DNA from 2 places in the Pseudoalteromonas espejiana DSM 9414 genome. Region 1 is predicted to be linked to the other one. Evidence: predicted binding sites of a transcription regulator. Region 1 holds the regulator's gene; the other holds the start of a gene.
The links. Region 1 encodes FliA, which starts transcription of late flagellar genes. Its sites were predicted from a motif close to CTAAAGNTNNNNNNNNNNNNGCCGATA; they were not measured.
Positions count from the first base shown of each region.

Region 1 (8,739 bases):
CTCTGTGGTTATTGGTGGTAACTACGCCGTTGGTTTAGTGGTGTTTTTAATCCTGATCATCATAAATTTTGTAGTAATTACCAAAGGTGCAGGGCGTATCTCTGAGGTGTCAGCTCGCTTTACACTAGATGCTATGCCAGGTAAACAAATGGCTATAGACGCTGATTTGAATGCAGGTTTTATTAGTGCAGAACAAGCGCGTGAACGCCGTAGCGAAGTAACTCGTGAAGCTGATTTTTATGGTTCTATGGATGGTGCAAGTAAGTTTGTAAAGGGTGATGCCATTGCAGGTATTGTTATATTAATCATTAATATAGTGGGTGGCTTATTTGTTGGTATGATCCAACATGATTTAAGTTTTGGTCGCGCAATGGAAGTGTATACGCTGCTTACTATTGGTGATGGTCTTGTTGCCCAATTACCTTCTTTATTACTCTCTATTGGTACTGCGATTGTTGTTACTCGTCAAAACGAATCACACAACATGGGTGAGCAGTTTAAAACACAGCTAGGTAACGAAAAGTCATTATTTATTGCCTCTGGTATTCTTATTATTATGGGTATTGTGCCAGGCATGCCACACATTGCTTTTTTAAGCCTTGGTGCCTTATTAGGTTATTTAGCCTACTTTACCCAACAGCAAAAATTAAAGGCAGCTGCGCAAGCTGAAGAAGAAGCTACTAGTGGTGCTGCACCAGGCACTGGTGTGGCTAATAAACAAGAGCAGAAAGAACTTGGTTGGGACGATGTACAGCAAATTGATGTAATTGGTTTAGAAGTCGGTTACAGACTCATTCCGCTTGTTGACCAATCACAAGGTGGCGAACTGCTTAACCGAATTAAAGGTGTGCGTAAAAAGCTATCTCAAGAGCTTGGTTTTTTAGTACCCCCTGTACATATTCGCGATAATTTAGAGCTAGACCCAAATGCATACCGCATTACTATGATGGGTGTTTCAAGTGGTGAAGGCGAGCTTAAACATGGCGATGAGCTTGCAATAAACCCAGGGCAGGTATTTGGCCCAATTAAAGGCATAGAAACAAAAGACCCTGCATTTGGCTTAGATGCAGTATGGATCAAGCCCGACCAAAAAGACGAAGCACAATCGCTTGGTTATACAGTTGTAGATTCAGCCACTGTGGTAGCCACGCACATCAGCCAGCTATTAACTAATAGTGCCGCATTGTTACTCGGACATGAAGAAGTTCAGAACTTACTTGATATGTTAGCGAAAAGTCATCCGCGCTTAGTGGAAGGTTTAGTGCCAGAAGTATTGCCACTTACTACGGTTGTTAAAGTGCTGCAAAATTTATTAAACGAAGGCGTAGCTATTCGCGATATGCGCTCAATTGTACAAACCCTTGTTGAGTATGGCCCACGCAGCCAAGATGCCGATGTGTTAACCGCTGCTGTGCGTATTTCGTTGCGTCGTTTAATTATTCAAGACGCGGTAGGTATGTCGTCAGAAATCCCTGTCATAACCTTGGCGCCCGAGTTGGAACAGATGTTGCATCAGTCATTACAAAATGCAGGCGACGAAGGTGCCGGAATAGAACCAAGTCTTGCTGAGCGACTTCAAACATCATTAAACGAAGCGCATCAAAATCAAGAAATGGCCGGTGAACCTTCAATATTGCTAACGTCAGGAATGTTACGCACTGTGTTATCTCGCTTTGTTAAGTACACCATACCAGGTTTAAGGGTGATGTCTTATCAAGAGGTACCAGACGAAAGACAGATCAAGATTGTCAGCTCAGTAGGCCAACAATAAGATTTTAACAGGGGTTGAACCATGAAAATTAAACGTTTTTTTGCAAAAGATATGCGCACAGCACTGAAAGAAGTTAAAGATGAGCTAGGTGTTGATGCGGTTATTATGTCAAACAAAAAACTCGCAAATGGTGTAGAAATTGTTGCCGCAGTAGATTACGACAAAGCAGCCCCTAAAGCCGCAGCGCAACCACAAGCTGCACCGGCACCTGTGCGCAATCAGCAACAGCCTGCTCATAACTTTGTAAAGCCAGAGCCACAGCGTGCTCAACCTGAGCCTCAAGCGGCAGTCGCTGACAGCTTACAAGCTTTGTTAGAACGCCAGTCGCCGCGTCCTCGTTCGCCTGAATTGGCTTCAATGTTTTCTCAATCAGGTATTGATACGTCTGAGCATTATCAAGAGCCAGCGCAGCCGCGTACAACAAATATGTTTGCCCGCGAAGATGAAGCACCTAAACGTGTGCAAACTCAAGCTGATAGCCTAGGATTTGATGATTTAGACCGCGATTTCGACGATTTAGATGCGCCTGTAGCTCCGCGTCCTCAAGCACAAAATAAAGAAACTGCTGAAATGAGCGCAATGCGTGATGAAATGAACGCAATTCGCCAGTTATTAGAGCATCAAGTATCAGGTTTAATGCAGCAAGATATGGCCCGTCGTGACCCAACACGTGCATGCATGATTGACCGTTTAATTGGCATGGGCATAGATAAAGACGTTGCAGAGCAAATGGCTTGTTTCATTCCTGATGATGTATCGCGTCAGCAAGGCTGGAAAGCGTTGCTGCAAATGGTTGAAGACCAAATGCAAACCACTAACAATGAAATCCTCCGTCAAGGTGGTGTTTATGCGTTAGTTGGTCCAACAGGGGTTGGTAAAACGACTACTGTTGCTAAACTCGCTGCTTTAGGTGCTCAAAAGTACGGCGCTGATAAAGTAGCGTTAATTACCACAGATACGTACAGAATTGGTGCTTACGAGCAGCTTGCTACTTATGGTCGTATTATTGGTTGTGGTGTAAAACAAGTTAAAGATGCTAATGAATTAGCTGAAGTTTTATATCATTTACGCAATAAGCGTCTAGTATTAATTGATACAGCGGGTATGAGCCAACGTGATTTACGCCTTACAGAGCAGCTAAATACATTAATGCGCAACCAGCGTGTAGATATACGTAGTTATTTAGTACTAAGTGCTACAGCGCAAATTAATGTACTACAAGAAACGGTTAGGCACTTTAAGAAGGTACAGCTAAGCGGTTGTATTTTCACTAAGTTAGATGAATCATTAAGTTTAGGTGAGATTATTAGTATTGCGATTCAAAATCGCCTGCCAATAGGGTATCTTACTAATGGTCAGCGTGTACCAGAAGATATTCGCGTTGCAAATGCAGAAAAACTAGTAAAAAAAGCTGAGCAATTGTATTTAAAAAGAGCAAAAGCACAACATTCAAGGCACCAAGCAGTGGCGCCAAGCACAGTAGGGATGTATGATTAACACAGTATTAGATCAAGCAAGCGGCCTGCGCAAAATGAGTCAAAACAATAACAACGGCGTAAAAGTTATCGCAGTAACTGGTGGTAAAGGTGGGGTGGGTAAAACCAACGTATCTTTAAATACAGCTATTGCATTAGGCCAGCAAGGTAATCGGGTTTTAGTATTAGATGCCGATTTGGGTTTAGCTAATTGTGATGTAATGCTAGGACTACGTGTTGAAAGAAACCTATCGCATGTTCTTTCGGGCGAATGCGAACTAGATGAAATATTAGTTGAAGGCCCTGCGGGTATTAAAATTGTACCTGCGACTTCAGGCTCTCAGAGCATGGTTGAACTTACACCATCTGAGCATGCTGGGCTAATTCGTGCATTTAGCGAGCTTAATACAGAATTTGATATTTTAATTGTTGATACCGCAGCGGGTATATCTGACATGGTGCTTAGCTTTTCACGTGCGGCCCAAGATGTAATGGTTGTTGTATGCGATGAACCTACCTCAATTACAGACGCCTACGCGCTAATAAAAGTATTAAGCCGTGAACATGGCGTTTATAAGTTTAAAATTGTAGCAAATATGGTGCGCAGTATGCGTGAAGGCCAAGAGCTTTTTGCAAAGCTTTCAAAAGTCACAGATCGCTTTTTAGATGTGTCGATGGAGCTTGTTGCTACAATTCCTTACGATGAAAATATGCGTAAATCAACGCGTAAACAAAAAGTTATTGTTGATCTGTTTCCTAACTCTCCAGCTGCAGTTGCCTTTAAAACTTTAGCGACAAAAGCGGTAAAATGGCCTATACCTAATCAACCTTCAGGACATTTAGAGTTTTTCATTGAGAAGCTAGTAAACGGCTAATTATGACAACATCGGTGAATAGAGCTATGGGATATCAATCAACACAAAATTTAAATGTGGTTGTTGAAAAGCATGCATCGCTTGTCAAAAAAGTGGCATGCCATTTAATAGCTCGACTCCCACCTAGTGTTCAACTCGACGATTTAATTCAATCAGGCATGATTGGCTTGATAGAAGCCTCAAAAAACTTTGATGCAAGCAAAGGCGCAAGCTTTGAAACTTTTGCGGGTATTCGTATTCGTGGTGCTATGCTTGATGAAATGCGCAGGGGTGATTGGGCCCCTCGTTCGGTGCATCGTAAAAGCCGATTAGTAGCAGAAACCATCACCGAACTTGAAAATAGCTTAAATCGAGAGCCAAAAGATACAGAAGTTGCTGAAAAACTTGAAATTTCGTTAGAAGAATACCATCATATTTTAAACGATGTTAATTCAAGTAAAGTGCTAGGTATAGAAGACTTAGGGGTCGATGAAGATGTTATTAGCCCAGCGGGACAAGATTTAGCGCTAGACAAACCATTTAATAATGTTAAAAATGAACGGTTTAATAAATCATTGTTGGAAGCAATAAAGTCTTTACCAGAGCGAGATGCAATGGTTTTGTCTTTATATTACAACGATGAAATGAATTTAAAAGAAATTGGACATATACTCGATGTAAGTGAATCGCGTGTAAGTCAGATACATGGTCAGGCGATGATTAAGCTCAAAGCAAAAATCAATGACTGGATAAACTAGTAGTAAGTAAATTATAGGTTAAGACCTCACCGGAGGATGTTTTGGATAAAAACATGAAAATTCTTGTTGTTGATGATTTTTCTACAATGAGACGTATTATAAAAAATCTGTTGCGTGACTTAGGTTTCACGAATGTTCAAGAAGCTGACGATGGTTCAACAGCATTACCTATGTTGCAAAATCAAGTTTTTGACTTTGTAGTAACTGATTGGAACATGCCAGGAATGCAAGGTATCGACTTGTTACGAGCAATCCGAGCTGACGATAAGTTAAAGCATATTCCTGTTTTAATGGTAACGGCAGAAGCTAAAAAAGAACAAATCATAGCGGCTGCTCAAGCTGGCGTTAATGGCTACATTGTTAAGCCTTTTACTGCTGGTACATTAAAAACTAAATTAGAAAAAGTGTTCGAACGCTTAGGTTAATGAGGGGAGAGGCTTATGTCAGCACCAGCTGCGCCTCAAATTACTTTAGAACAGGCTCGTCAGCTTGTCGTTTTTTTAGAAAACGGTGAGCAAGATAAAGCTGATCAATTAATTTTAGATACTGCCTCTAAAGAGCAATCGCAACTATTTGCTGAAGTAGGTAAGTTAACGCGTCAGTTACACGAAGCGCTTAAAAGCTTTGAGTTAGATACACGTTTAACTGACTTAACTACTGATGCAATACCCGATGCGAAAAAACGTTTGAACTATGTCATGGAAATGACAGAAAACGCGGCTAATAAAACGATGGATGCAGTTGAAGCTAGCTTACCCATCGCGCAGCAATTAGCTGACGAAATTGCGCACATTAAGCCTACATGGGATAGGCTTATGAATCGCGAAATAGAGCTCGGTGAATTTAAAACACTTTGCCATAGCATAGATAAGTTTATGAATAGCTCTCATCATAAAACCGATGAGCTGCAAACTTTAATGACCAATGTATTGATGGCGCAAGATTTCCAAGATTTAACAGGACAGGTTATCCGTCGCGTTATTGAACTTGTCAGAGAAGTAGAAGAAAGTTTAATCCACCTTTTAACAGCATTTGCTGCACAAGATGACAGCATCGTTGAAAGTAAAGAACAACAAGAAACAGAAGAACTGGTTGCCGCACAAACATTAGCAGGTCCTGAAGGCCCTATTATTGATAAAGAGTCGCGAAATGATGTTGTATCAGATCAAGACGAGGTCGACGACCTACTATCAAGTTTGGGCTTCTAAGAGGAGAGTAACTGCATGAGCTTTGAAGTCGATGAAGATATATTACAAGACTTTCTTGTAGAGGCTGGAGAAATCCTAGAGCTTTTATCTGAACAGTTAGTTGAGCTAGAAAATAACCCAGAAGATACTGAGTTACTTAACGCTATTTTTAGGGGCTTTCATACCGTAAAAGGTGGTGCTGGCTTCTTGGCAATGACAGAGCTTGTAGATGCGTGTCATGGTGCTGAAAATGTATTTGACCTTTTAAGACAAGGGGTCAGAACAGTCAATTCTGAATTGATGGACGTTATATTACAAGCGCTTGATACTATTAATGAAATGTTCGCTACAATTCAAAACCGCGAGCAACCAGACCCAGCAGACCCGCAATTATTACATACCCTTCATAAGCTAGGCCAACCGCCTACAGATGATGAGTTAGCTGAAACACCCGCTGAAGCAGTCGTTGAAGAAGCATCTGCAGCCCAAGCTGATGCAAGTGATGATGAAGACCCATTTGCGTTTGATGAATTATTTGATAGTGCCGGCTCAACGCCTACATCAGACAACTCACAAATTGACGAAATTACTGAAGATGAGTTTGAAAACTTACTCGATGAATTACACGGCAAAGGGCAAAGTCCAGTAACATCTTCAGACACAAGCCCTGCTCAAGATACAAGTTCAGACATTACCGATGATGAGTTTGACAGCTTATTAGACGAGTTACATGGCGTTGGTAGTTTTGGCCCAGTTGGTTCAGATAGCACACCCGAACATGAGCCCGCAGCACAACAGCCTGCGCCCGCTGTATCAGCCTCAAGTGATGTAGAGGGTGATGAAATAAGTGATGACGAATTTGAGGCATTACTTGATGAGCTGCATGGTAAAGGCGGAGCTCCCGAGTCTAAAGAGGCTGATAAACCGGCTCCGGAGGCTGCAAAGCCGACACCTGCGCCTGTAGCGGCTAAACCTGCAACACCGGCTCCAGCAGCTAAAGCGCCTGCAGCAAAATCAGCACCTACACCTAAAGCCGCACCTGCAGCAAAAGCCGCACCTACTCCTAAACCTGTAGAAAAACCAGCTAGTAACACGGCCCCTAAAAAAGCGACGCCACCACCTGCAGAAACAACGGTTCGAGTTGATACTAAACGCCTTGATCAAATTATGAATATGGTTGGTGAACTTGTATTAGTTCGTAACAGGTTAGTAAGCCTAGCGACCTATACAGACAGTGAAGCAATGGGTAAAGCTATTTCAAACCTAGATGTGGTGACTGCTGATATTCAAGGCGCTGTTATGCAAACTCGGATGCAGCCAATCAAGAAAGTATTTGGTCGTTTTCCGCGTGTTGTTCGTGATTTAGCTCGAAGCTTAAATAAAGATATTAATTTACAGCTAGTAGGTGAAGAGACTGACTTAGATAAAAACTTAGTCGAGGCACTTGCTGATCCTCTTGTGCATTTAGTACGAAACTCAGTGGATCATGGTATTGAAATGCCTGCAGATCGTGAAGCTGCTGGCAAGCCAAGAACAGGTAACGTTACATTATCTGCATCGCAAGAAGGTGATCATATCTTGCTAACCATTAAAGATGATGGTGCAGGTATGGACGCTGAAAAACTGAAAAAAATAGCAATAAGCAAAGGCGTGCTAGATCACGACCAAGCAAGCCGCTTATCAGACACTGAAGCATATAACCTTATTTTCGCACCAGGTTTTTCTACCAAAGAAGAAATATCTGATATTTCTGGTCGTGGTGTGGGTATGGACGTGGTTAAAACTAAAATCACACAACTCAATGGTTCTGTAAATATTCAATCAGAGCTAGGCGTTGGTACTGTTTTAGAAATCAAAGTACCGCTAACATTAGCTATCTTACCAACATTAATGGTGGTGGTAGGGGAGCAAACATTTGCTCTGCCGTTGGCTGGTGTGAGTGAAATATTCCATCTCGACTTAACTAAAACTAATGTGGTTGACGGTCAATTAACCATTATTGTGCGTAAAAAAGCGATACCGTTATTTTACCTAGAGCACTGGTTAGTTAAAGGCGCTGATTGTTCACAACGTAAAGCCCAAGGGCATGTTGTTATTGTACAAATTGGTACTCAGCAAGTAGGCTTTGTAGTTGATTCATTAATTGGCCAAGAAGAAGTAGTAATTAAGCCTCTTGATGCGTTACTACAAGGTACTCCGGGAATGGCAGGTGCAACTATTACCTCTGATGGTGGTATAGCATTGATTCTTGATGTGCCAAATATGCTTAAGCATTACGCAGGATAAAAAGCGGGCACATTCATCTGTGCCTGCAAATAAATTTAATAAGAGAGCGCAATGGCCGTAAAAGTTTTAGTTGTTGACGATTCCAGTTTCTTTCGCCGCAGAGTAAGCGAAATCCTAGAACATGACAGCGGTATTGAAGTAATTGGTTTTGCCGTTAATGGCAGAGAGGCTGTGGAAAAAACGGCTCAACTACGCCCTGATATGATCACCATGGACGTGGAAATGCCAGTGCTTGATGGAATTAGTGCTGTTAAAGAAATTATGGCGAGTAATCCGACGCCCATTTTAATGTTTTCTTCGCTTACACGTGATGGTGCTACAGCAACTTTAGATGCACTAGATGCAGGTGCGATGGACTTTTTACCTAAAAAGTTTGAAGACATAGCACGCAATAACGAAGATGCAATT
Region 1 is NZ_CP011028.1:2,700,926-2,709,664, reverse strand. Features, by position in the region: gene flhA (flagellar biosynthesis protein FlhA) at 1-1,771, shown strand, start outside; gene flhF (flagellar biosynthesis GTPase FlhF) at 1,793-3,268, shown strand; gene PESP_RS12360 (MinD/ParA family ATP-binding protein) at 3,261-4,121, shown strand; gene PESP_RS12355 (RNA polymerase sigma factor FliA) at 4,148-4,858, shown strand; gene cheY (chemotaxis response regulator CheY) at 4,900-5,283, shown strand; gene PESP_RS12345 (protein phosphatase CheZ) at 5,299-6,066, shown strand; gene PESP_RS12340 (chemotaxis protein CheA) at 6,082-8,331, shown strand; gene PESP_RS12335 (protein-glutamate methylesterase/protein-glutamine glutaminase) at 8,383-8,739, shown strand, end outside.

Region 2 (8,739 bases), 330 kb from region 1:
AACTTAGGGCTTACCTGCGACCCTGTTGGCGGTTTAGTTCAAGTACCGTGTATTGAACGTAACGCAATGGGCGCAATTAAAGCCATTAATGCCTCTCGTTTAGCTATTCGTGGCAGTGGTGAGCAAAAAGTATCGCTCGATAAAGTAATTAAAACCATGCTCGACACCGGGAACGACATGAAAACTAAATACAAAGAAACTGCACGCGGTGGCCTAGCGGTAAACATTATTGAATGTTAATAAAGCGCTATAAACAAAAAAACCGCGTAGTTTTTAACTACGCGGTTTTTTTGTATTTATATAATTAGGGCCTTACTATTTTACCGGCAGTTCAATGTCGGCAAATAACGCATCAACATCTTCTTGATTTCGTAATAAGCTTGCACGCTCTACGCGCTCTTTGGTTAAATGCGGTGCAAAACGCTCAATAAAGTCATACATATAAGTACGTAAAAAGCTGCCTTTTCTAAAGCCAATTTTAGTTGTACTGGCTTCAAATAAATGGCTTGCGTCAATGCACACTAAGTCGGTATCGCTTAACTGATCTACCGCCATTGAAGCAACTACACCAACCCCTAGCCCTAGGCGAACATAAGTTTTAATTACATCGGCATCGGTTGCAGTAAATACTATATGTGGCTCTAAGCCATGAGCATTAAATGCTTTATCAAGCTCCGAGCGCCCAGTAAAACCAAATACATAAGTAATAAGTGGGTACTGCGCTATATCTGCCACCGACAAGCTATCTGCTTTTTGTGCTAATGGGTGGTCTTTTGCCACCACAATACTGCGATTCCAATGATAGCAAGGCAGCATAACCAAATCTGAATATAAATGCAGCGCTTCTGTAGCAATCGCAAAATCAGCATCGCCCCGCGCTGCTGCATCCGAAATTTGCTGAGGTGTACCTTGATGCATGTGTAGTGACACCGCTGGGTATTTTTTCATAAACCCCTGAATCACACTTGGCAGTGCATAGCGGGCTTGAGTATGCGTAGTGGCAATATTAAGCTTACCCTGATCAGGTAAAGTATGCTCGTTAGCAACGGCTTTAATGCCCTCTACTTTAGAAAGGATTTCGCGCGAAATATTTATTATTTCTTCACCGGCCCCTGTAACATGCGTTAAATGCTTTCCACTGCGGCCAAAAATTTGAACACCTAACTCATCTTCTAGCATGCGAACTTGCTTAGATATACCAGGCTGTGAGGTAAATAAACTCTCAGCGGTAGCTGATACGTTTAGCTTATGATTTTGAACTTCTACTATGTATCTAAGTTGTTGTAATTTCATGGTTGCAGTTTTAACGTTGTTATTAGGCTGATATGAAGGTAGTAAGCCATAAAACCAAGTTTAATTTACATAATACTTGCCTATGTGGATGCTTCTACCTACATTATTTAGACGCTAAGGCTAGCATAATAAATTCGCTTCAGGTAGCGATGTTTATTCAGGTTCAACTTATAATACATTATTCTTATATCTAATTTTTAACATATTTTTAAGTTAATCAGCGCAAAGCTACCCTGTAACCATATATTTGATGTAATATAAAAAAATAGATTATGAATCCGAGAATTAAGCCATGATCGTTTCGATTATAATTGTGCTTATAGTCGCACTCATTGTGATTGCACTATGGGTAAGCGCTGTGCAACAGCATAAAGAAAAACAAGAAACAGAACGTCGCAAAGAACTAACAAAACAAAAAGCGATAATAGAAGAAACTGAAGAAGCGCTTATGAACAGTGCTAATATCCCGCTTTCTGAAAATATTATACGTGTTTTACAGCGCCGCTCTTATGAAGCGTTAAGCTCAATGGTAAACCATTCACCTAATTCTAAAGCATTAAAAAACAGAATGAATGAATCCAAAGAGCAGCTTAGTAACCCTGTGCAAGGTAATAACAGTGATAACCTCTCTTTGCCAAGTAACGACAAGCAACTTGTAGCGTTAATTCAAGGAATTAAAAAACTGAGAGTTATTTTACGCTCAGAGCACAGTAAAGGCCGAGTAGATAGCCAAGTATTTGGTGGCGAAGATAAACGACTTGAAAAATTACAGCTACGGATAAATATTGAAAGCCAAATTAAACGTGGTTTATCTGCACGCTCAGCAAGTATGGTTGGTTCTGCAAGACAATACTTCGAAAAAGCATATGCAACATTAAGCGCAGTTACATACTCTGATGAATACGTAAATGCCAAACGCCAAGAAGTTGAATCGTACTTAGAAGAAATTAGCACAGAGCTAAAAGCATCAAACGCCACAGCACTTAAGAAAAAAGCAGAGGCAGAGCAAGACGATTTAGACGTATTATTTGCCCCGAAAAAGAAGTGGTAAAATCAAAATACAAAAAAGCCCATACACTACGTATGGGCTTTTTTATGTCAGTTAGCTGGTATCTTGTTTAAGATAAAAATGCGAACTTAATGATAAATAACGACGTTAAAATCCACACGCTCACACTTACCTGATCGCGCTTACCACACAATACTTTAACAGCAGTATACGAAATAAAGCCAAGTGCAATACCATGTGCAATAGAGAATGTAAGTGGGGTCATTAACAACACAACACTAACTGGTATTGCATCACTCATATCATCCCAATTTACAAACTTTAGATTTTGCAACATTAACACAGCAACATATAAAATTGCCCCAGCGGTTGCATACGCAGGCACCATTTGTGCAAGTGGTGCAAAAAACATCATTAACAAAAAGCAAATACCTACAACTACCGCAGTTAAACCTGTACGACCACCCACAGATACGCCCGCTACAGACTCAATGTAAGAAGTAGTTGTAGAAGTACCCAACATTGCACCTGCAATAGTGGCGGTACTATCGGCACTTAGAGCACGACCTAAGCGAGGCATATTGCCTTTTTCATCTGCTAAGCCGGCTTTTTGGGTAACAGCCACTAACGTGCCCGATGTATCAAACAAATCAACAAACAAAAATGCAAAAATAACACTTAACATTGACAGCTCAAGCGCTGCGGCAAAATCAAGTTGCATAAAAGTAGGTAAAATTGATGGTGGCATAGAAACAACACCGTGGTACTCAACTAAGCCTAAACTCAAGGCAATCCCTGTAACGAGTAGAATACTAATAAGTACACCACTTTTAATATCGCGATAAAGTAATGCTGCAATGACGAAAAAACTTAAAATAGCTAACAAAGGGCCTGCAGAGGTAATGTCACCAAGCTGCACTAATGTAGCAGGGCTTGAAACAATAATACCTGCATTTTTAAGGGCTATTAGTGCTAAAAAAGCGCCGATACCTGTTGCAATAGCTTGTTTTAAAACCAAAGGAATAGCATTTATGATCCACTCCCTCACTTTAAACAAACTTAAAATTAAGAATATACAGCCCGACATAAATACCGCACCTAATGCAGCTTGCCAGCTATAACCCATTCCTAAAACTACACCATAAGTAAAAAATGCGTTAAGGCCCATACCTGGTGCAAGTGCTAGAGGGTAATTAGCCCATAAGCCCATGATGAAACAGCCAATGGCTGCGGCTATACACGTTGCTACAAATGCAGCGCCCTGATCCATACCAGCTTCGGCAAGCATTGCAGGGTTTACAAAGACAATGTAAACCATAGTGATGAACGTGGTGATACCTGCGATACTTTCGCGTCGCACGTTGGAGTTATTTTCGCGGAGTTTAAATAGAGCTTCGAGCATAATAGACTTGTGGTTGTAAAAAGTGACGAGATTTTACCATAAAATTAAGTATAAACAGGACATTTTACCTTGCGATATACTAAACTGTTGACGTAGAAACTATAAAAAAGAAAAAATATGATAAAGACTCAGCCTAGCGGACAAGATTTAGAGCAACAATTAGATAATATTTTAAACTTTGTAACACAGCCTAGTAATGAGAGCAGTGAAAGTAATGAGGGGGTCAGTGAGCAAACAACCCTTAACAAAGCATTGTATTATTTAAAGCATGACCAACCTGCACTGGCTGCGAAATGGATGAGACTTGCCGCAATGGCTGGAAATAATAGAGCTCAATTTTACTTAGGTTTGTTTTTTGTTAAAGGCCAAGGTGTACCAAAAAGTGTATTTCATGCTGCTGCGTGGTTAAGTTTAGCCAGCAGCCAGGGATATGAGCCTGCAGTTGCCGCATTAGATGATTTAAGAAAGTATATAGATACTAAGCGCTTAAAAGACGCACAGTGCTATGCTGCCAGTTTATATGAACAAATACACCAAATACAGTTTGCTCACCTAATTCCTAAAAATGATTAACCTTTGCATGCTGTTACAAATACTGTATAGATCTACATTAATTACTGTATAACCCTCAATAAAGTACTGTATACATTTTTTCTACTCTATACAGTGCTATAAAAACCGCTGTTATTCGCACTTCACCATAAAATTATAAACTATTGTAAAATAACAGTTATTTATAAATTTTAGTTTCAAAACATTAAAACTTGTATAAAAAATAACAAAAAACACTTGCACACAACAACTGTATAAACTACTGTATATGGGTACTGTATATAAACCCAGTGAGTGAGACCTATGCTACAGCCAATTACCGTAAGAACCGTTAAAAGCTACCAACAACATGATGAAAGCGAGTCAGTAAACTTAATTAAAGTAGAAGATGAAATTTCTGCGACATTTGAGATGCTTAAAGTGTTGCACCAATACAATAGCTCAAACGCGTGGACCTTACTAATAGCGCCCGACCATGTACCAAGTAAAGCCTTGCTAGATAGCTGCTCTATAGATACCAGCAAACTGCTTGTTATAAGACAAAAGCATTTAGTGAACTTAGAATATGTGCTTAACTCTGCACTTCATAATGGTAACTTTGCAGCTATTATCACTTGGACAGACATAGTAAGCGAACAACAACTTGTTAATTTATCGCTCAATCTAAATAAAAGAAGTGCTAAGCTATTTTGCTTTACCAAAAAAACTAGCACTGCATCGATATCACTTACTCAATAAGCTTGTTAAAATACATTTTTGACTAACGTTATTTAGTATTTTATGAGTGTAACCAGTACAAGTACTTGCCCATGCAACAGTCAGCTTAACTATGGAGACTGTTGCGAGCCCTATCATTTAGATTTAAAAATACCCGATACACCTGAGCAACTAATGCGCTCACGCTTTTGTGCATATGCATTAAAAAAAGCATCTTATGTATACAAAACTTACGCACAAGAAAAGCAGGCCGAAAACCCAGTAAAAGAAATAAAAGAATTTGCCGATAGCTGTCGGTTTGTAAAACTCACCGTAAACGATACACACTACGACGCACACAAAGGCTACGTGGAATTTAAAGCAAATTACTTTTACCAAAATTTATATTGCGAACTAAATGAAAAATCTGATTTTGTGAAAGAGAATAGTCAATGGCGATATCTTGACGGGGTAATAAACCCAGTTGCGGATATAAAAGTAGGAAGAAATGACAACTGCCCATGCGGCAGTGGTAAAAAATATAAGAAATGTCACAGCCTGTAAGCTGCCACTTAAGCTTGCTTATTAAAACAAAAATGGACCATTAAGGTCCATTTTCAGTAACAGCTATTAGCTATTTACTCATCATCATCTAGATCGAACGATTCACGCTGTGCTGGTCTAGCTAAAATTTCAACATAGAATGAAGTTAGCTCTTGCTTTTCAACTTCACTAATTTTGTTGTTAATTTCAGCCACATGAACAACTTCTGCATCATCAGCGTTAGTACCAAATTTACAGTCAAACGCCCAGTAATCAGCTTCAACAGGTAGCGTTTTATTGCGCTCTCTTTTCAAATATTTTTTCACTTCATGCTTTGCAGCATCAACCATACGAGGGTATTTGATTTTCTCATGATTTAGCGTGAATGTTTTCTTCATTACGTTCCTAATTACCTTGATTTAATGATAATGGCACTCAAGTCATACCATTTGCAGCCATTATAGCAATTGCATTTAATTTGTGGATGATTTTTTTAAACAAAAAAGGGAATTGTTCTATTAAACGGTATTAACATAGATGGAATGAATTAATTTTTTAGTGAATATATACTATTTTCTCAAACCAACATTATGCACTGGCAAGTAATAAAGGCTTATGGACTGCGTCATTATTTAAATCATCGTAAAAAGCAGCAGCATCCATTTGCGGATTCGTTAAATCCGTGTGCTTTTTCGCAATACGCCTTCGCACCGATAATTCACAGTTATCAATTATCGTTAACGGGATATGCGTTTTATCATCTCTAATTGCAAGCGGCTCTGGGTTTAAGTACTGAGTAAGCTTAATATTTTTCATTCCCGTAGCTACGCCCTGCTCATAAATAGTTGATGAGTGTGTTTGCCCAATTAACATATCAAACTGTTCAGGAGCTAGTAGTTGCTTAGGGCCTGCACCAAAGCGTTTTCTTAATGTCTCTTCGTCTGTGTAATCATTATGCATTTCACTTTTTGGTAAGTGAAATTCACTAAAATCCAATGCGTCATGCGACAGCATAGCTAGTAAAAGTGAAAACTCGCCTCTACGATTTTCGTGCACACTTTTATTTAATCTAGTCTTAAGCTGACTCTCTGTGATTAACAAATCATCGATTTGCATAGTCTTTAGCCGATTATGGTAACTGGTAGATATTTATCGGCTTTATTTCAATTTTCTTTAGCTTTTTTCTTTACTTAAATACGCAGTTTGCTATTATCAGCGCCGTTGCATTGGAGGGGTTCCCGAGCGGCCAAAGGGATCAGACTGTAAATCTGACGGCTCAGCCTTCGCTGGTTCGAATCCAGCTCCCTCCACCACTTTTCTTACCGCTAAGTTAAGTGGGGCCAAATGTAACAAAATAGTGTGGAGGGGTTCCCGAGCGGCCAAAGGGATCAGACTGTAAATCTGACGGCTCAGCCTTCGCTGGTTCGAATCCAGCTCCCTCCACCACTTCTACTTTCTTTTCTAGTTAATTCTATTTTAAATCTAATTATCAAACTCCCATTGTAAACTGGCACCATTTTGCTTTAACCACGCTGATGCAGATTTATAATCTGGATAAAATTTACCTACTCTGCTCCAAAACGCCGCGCTGTGATTATGATACTTCAAGTGGGCAAGTTCATGCACAATGACATAGTCTATAACGTGTGTTGGTGCACCAATCAAATTTAAACTAAATGTGAGCTCTCGACGAGAGTTGCAACTTCCCCACTTTCGCTTATAAGCCCCAAACGTCAATTTTGTAGGTAAAGCCTCTGTCATAAGCTGACAATAATAAGCTAATCGCATCTCTATATATGCTGCCAGTTTTTCCTCTAAAGCTTGGCAAAGCAGTTGTTGGCGTTTCTGTGATAACTTTTTCACCCGTGTTGAAGTGTATATCGTTAATACGTCATCACTTTGTTCAACATAAGAGCTTGCTGATTGCTTAAAAACCAACGTATGTGGCTTTTCAAAAATCAAAACTTGGCATTGTTTTAATGGCCGCTGCTGCTTATCAATAAAGTTAAGCTGCTTATTTAGCTGAAGGTCTACCCACGCTTGCTTGATTTTTAGCCATTGCTCAATACTTGTTTTAGACACATGCATAGGTGCGTATACGGTTACTACCTTTTTACTAACTTTAATTGCGACCGTTTTACGCCTTGTGCTGCGCTTTAACTGATATTCAAACAACGTTTATGCTCTTAGAAGAATAAAAACGTTATTATAAAGCCTTATTGACCAAATGCAGTTATAAACTTAAAAAATGTAACTCATTACTTTTAATTAGCTGCTGTAAAATTATTTTAAACTTTTTATACATAGTAATGGCAACTGTTAATAAACGTACCTTTTAAAAAAATACTGCAACCAAAAGTGCTAAATTATTGGATTAAAAGTTTATTTATTAATTAAATACATTAAACTAGTACAATAATAACGCAATTTTGAGCCTCTATGCTGTCTGCATTTTTTATAACTGATCAAGACCCCAGTCTAATTCTTAATGGTGTGTATAATCCTGTATTGGTCAGCTTGTCGGTTATTACCGCTATTTTTGCTGCTTTTTTTACTGTCTGGTTAGTTGATGTAGCCAAGCATACTCAGTTTCCTAGTTACAAGCGCTTAGCGAATGTAACGGCTGCCACTGTTTTGTCGGCTGGGATTTGGAGTATGCATTTTATTGGCATGCTCGCATTTTCGCTGTGTACTGATATCAGCTATGATCCAGCTATTACTGTATTATCTTTTTTACCTGCGTTTGTATCTTGCCAGTATGCATTTTCCATATTAGTAAAATCTAAAAGAACATTTAAGCACCTCTTTATTTGTTCTATTTTACTTGGATCTGGTATTGGTACTATGCACTACAGTGGTATGGCGGCCATGGAGCTTGCACCTTTGCTGCGCTACGATCCAATTACATTTGGTTTATCTATTTTAGTGGCTGTGGGCTTATCTTTTATTGCCCTATTCACGCGTTACAATTTAACGCGAATATTACCTAAATTATCAACAATTCAGGCCCGTATTATTACTGCCACAATTCTAGGTTCTGCTGTAGCAGGTATGCATTATATGGGCATGGCTGCCACTCGTTTTGTTGCAACCTCTCCCATACTCCCCCAATACGATGGCTCAACTACCGAGCTTACCTTTGTAGCCATTGCAGTAGCCACCGCAACAGTCGCTATTACCTGCGTAATAGCAGTGATAAACGGTATGGTTAGATATCGCTTACTGTTAGAAGAAAAATCAGCAG
Region 2 is NZ_CP011028.1:2,369,497-2,378,235, forward strand. Features, by position in the region: gene PESP_RS10715 (L-serine ammonia-lyase) at 1-240, shown strand, start outside; gene cysB (HTH-type transcriptional regulator CysB) at 316-1,293, opposite strand; gene PESP_RS10725 (hypothetical protein) at 1,586-2,344, shown strand; gene PESP_RS10730 (NCS2 family permease) at 2,412-3,704, opposite strand; gene PESP_RS10735 (tetratricopeptide repeat protein) at 3,822-4,277, shown strand; gene PESP_RS10740 (SulA-like leucine-rich domain-containing protein) at 4,560-4,994, shown strand; gene PESP_RS10745 (YchJ family protein) at 5,037-5,516, shown strand; gene PESP_RS10750 (DUF6172 family protein) at 5,591-5,893, opposite strand; gene PESP_RS10755 (VC2046/SO_2500 family protein) at 6,084-6,611, opposite strand; tRNA gene PESP_RS10760 (tRNA-Tyr) at 6,724-6,808, shown strand; tRNA gene PESP_RS10765 (tRNA-Tyr) at 6,857-6,941, shown strand; gene PESP_RS10770 (M48 family metallopeptidase) at 6,978-7,670, opposite strand; gene PESP_RS10775 (MHYT domain-containing protein) at 7,935-8,739, shown strand, end outside.
Region 2: a site for FliA is predicted at 6,646-6,672, ahead of PESP_RS10755 (VC2046/SO_2500 family protein). Genes of this name have one in related genera too.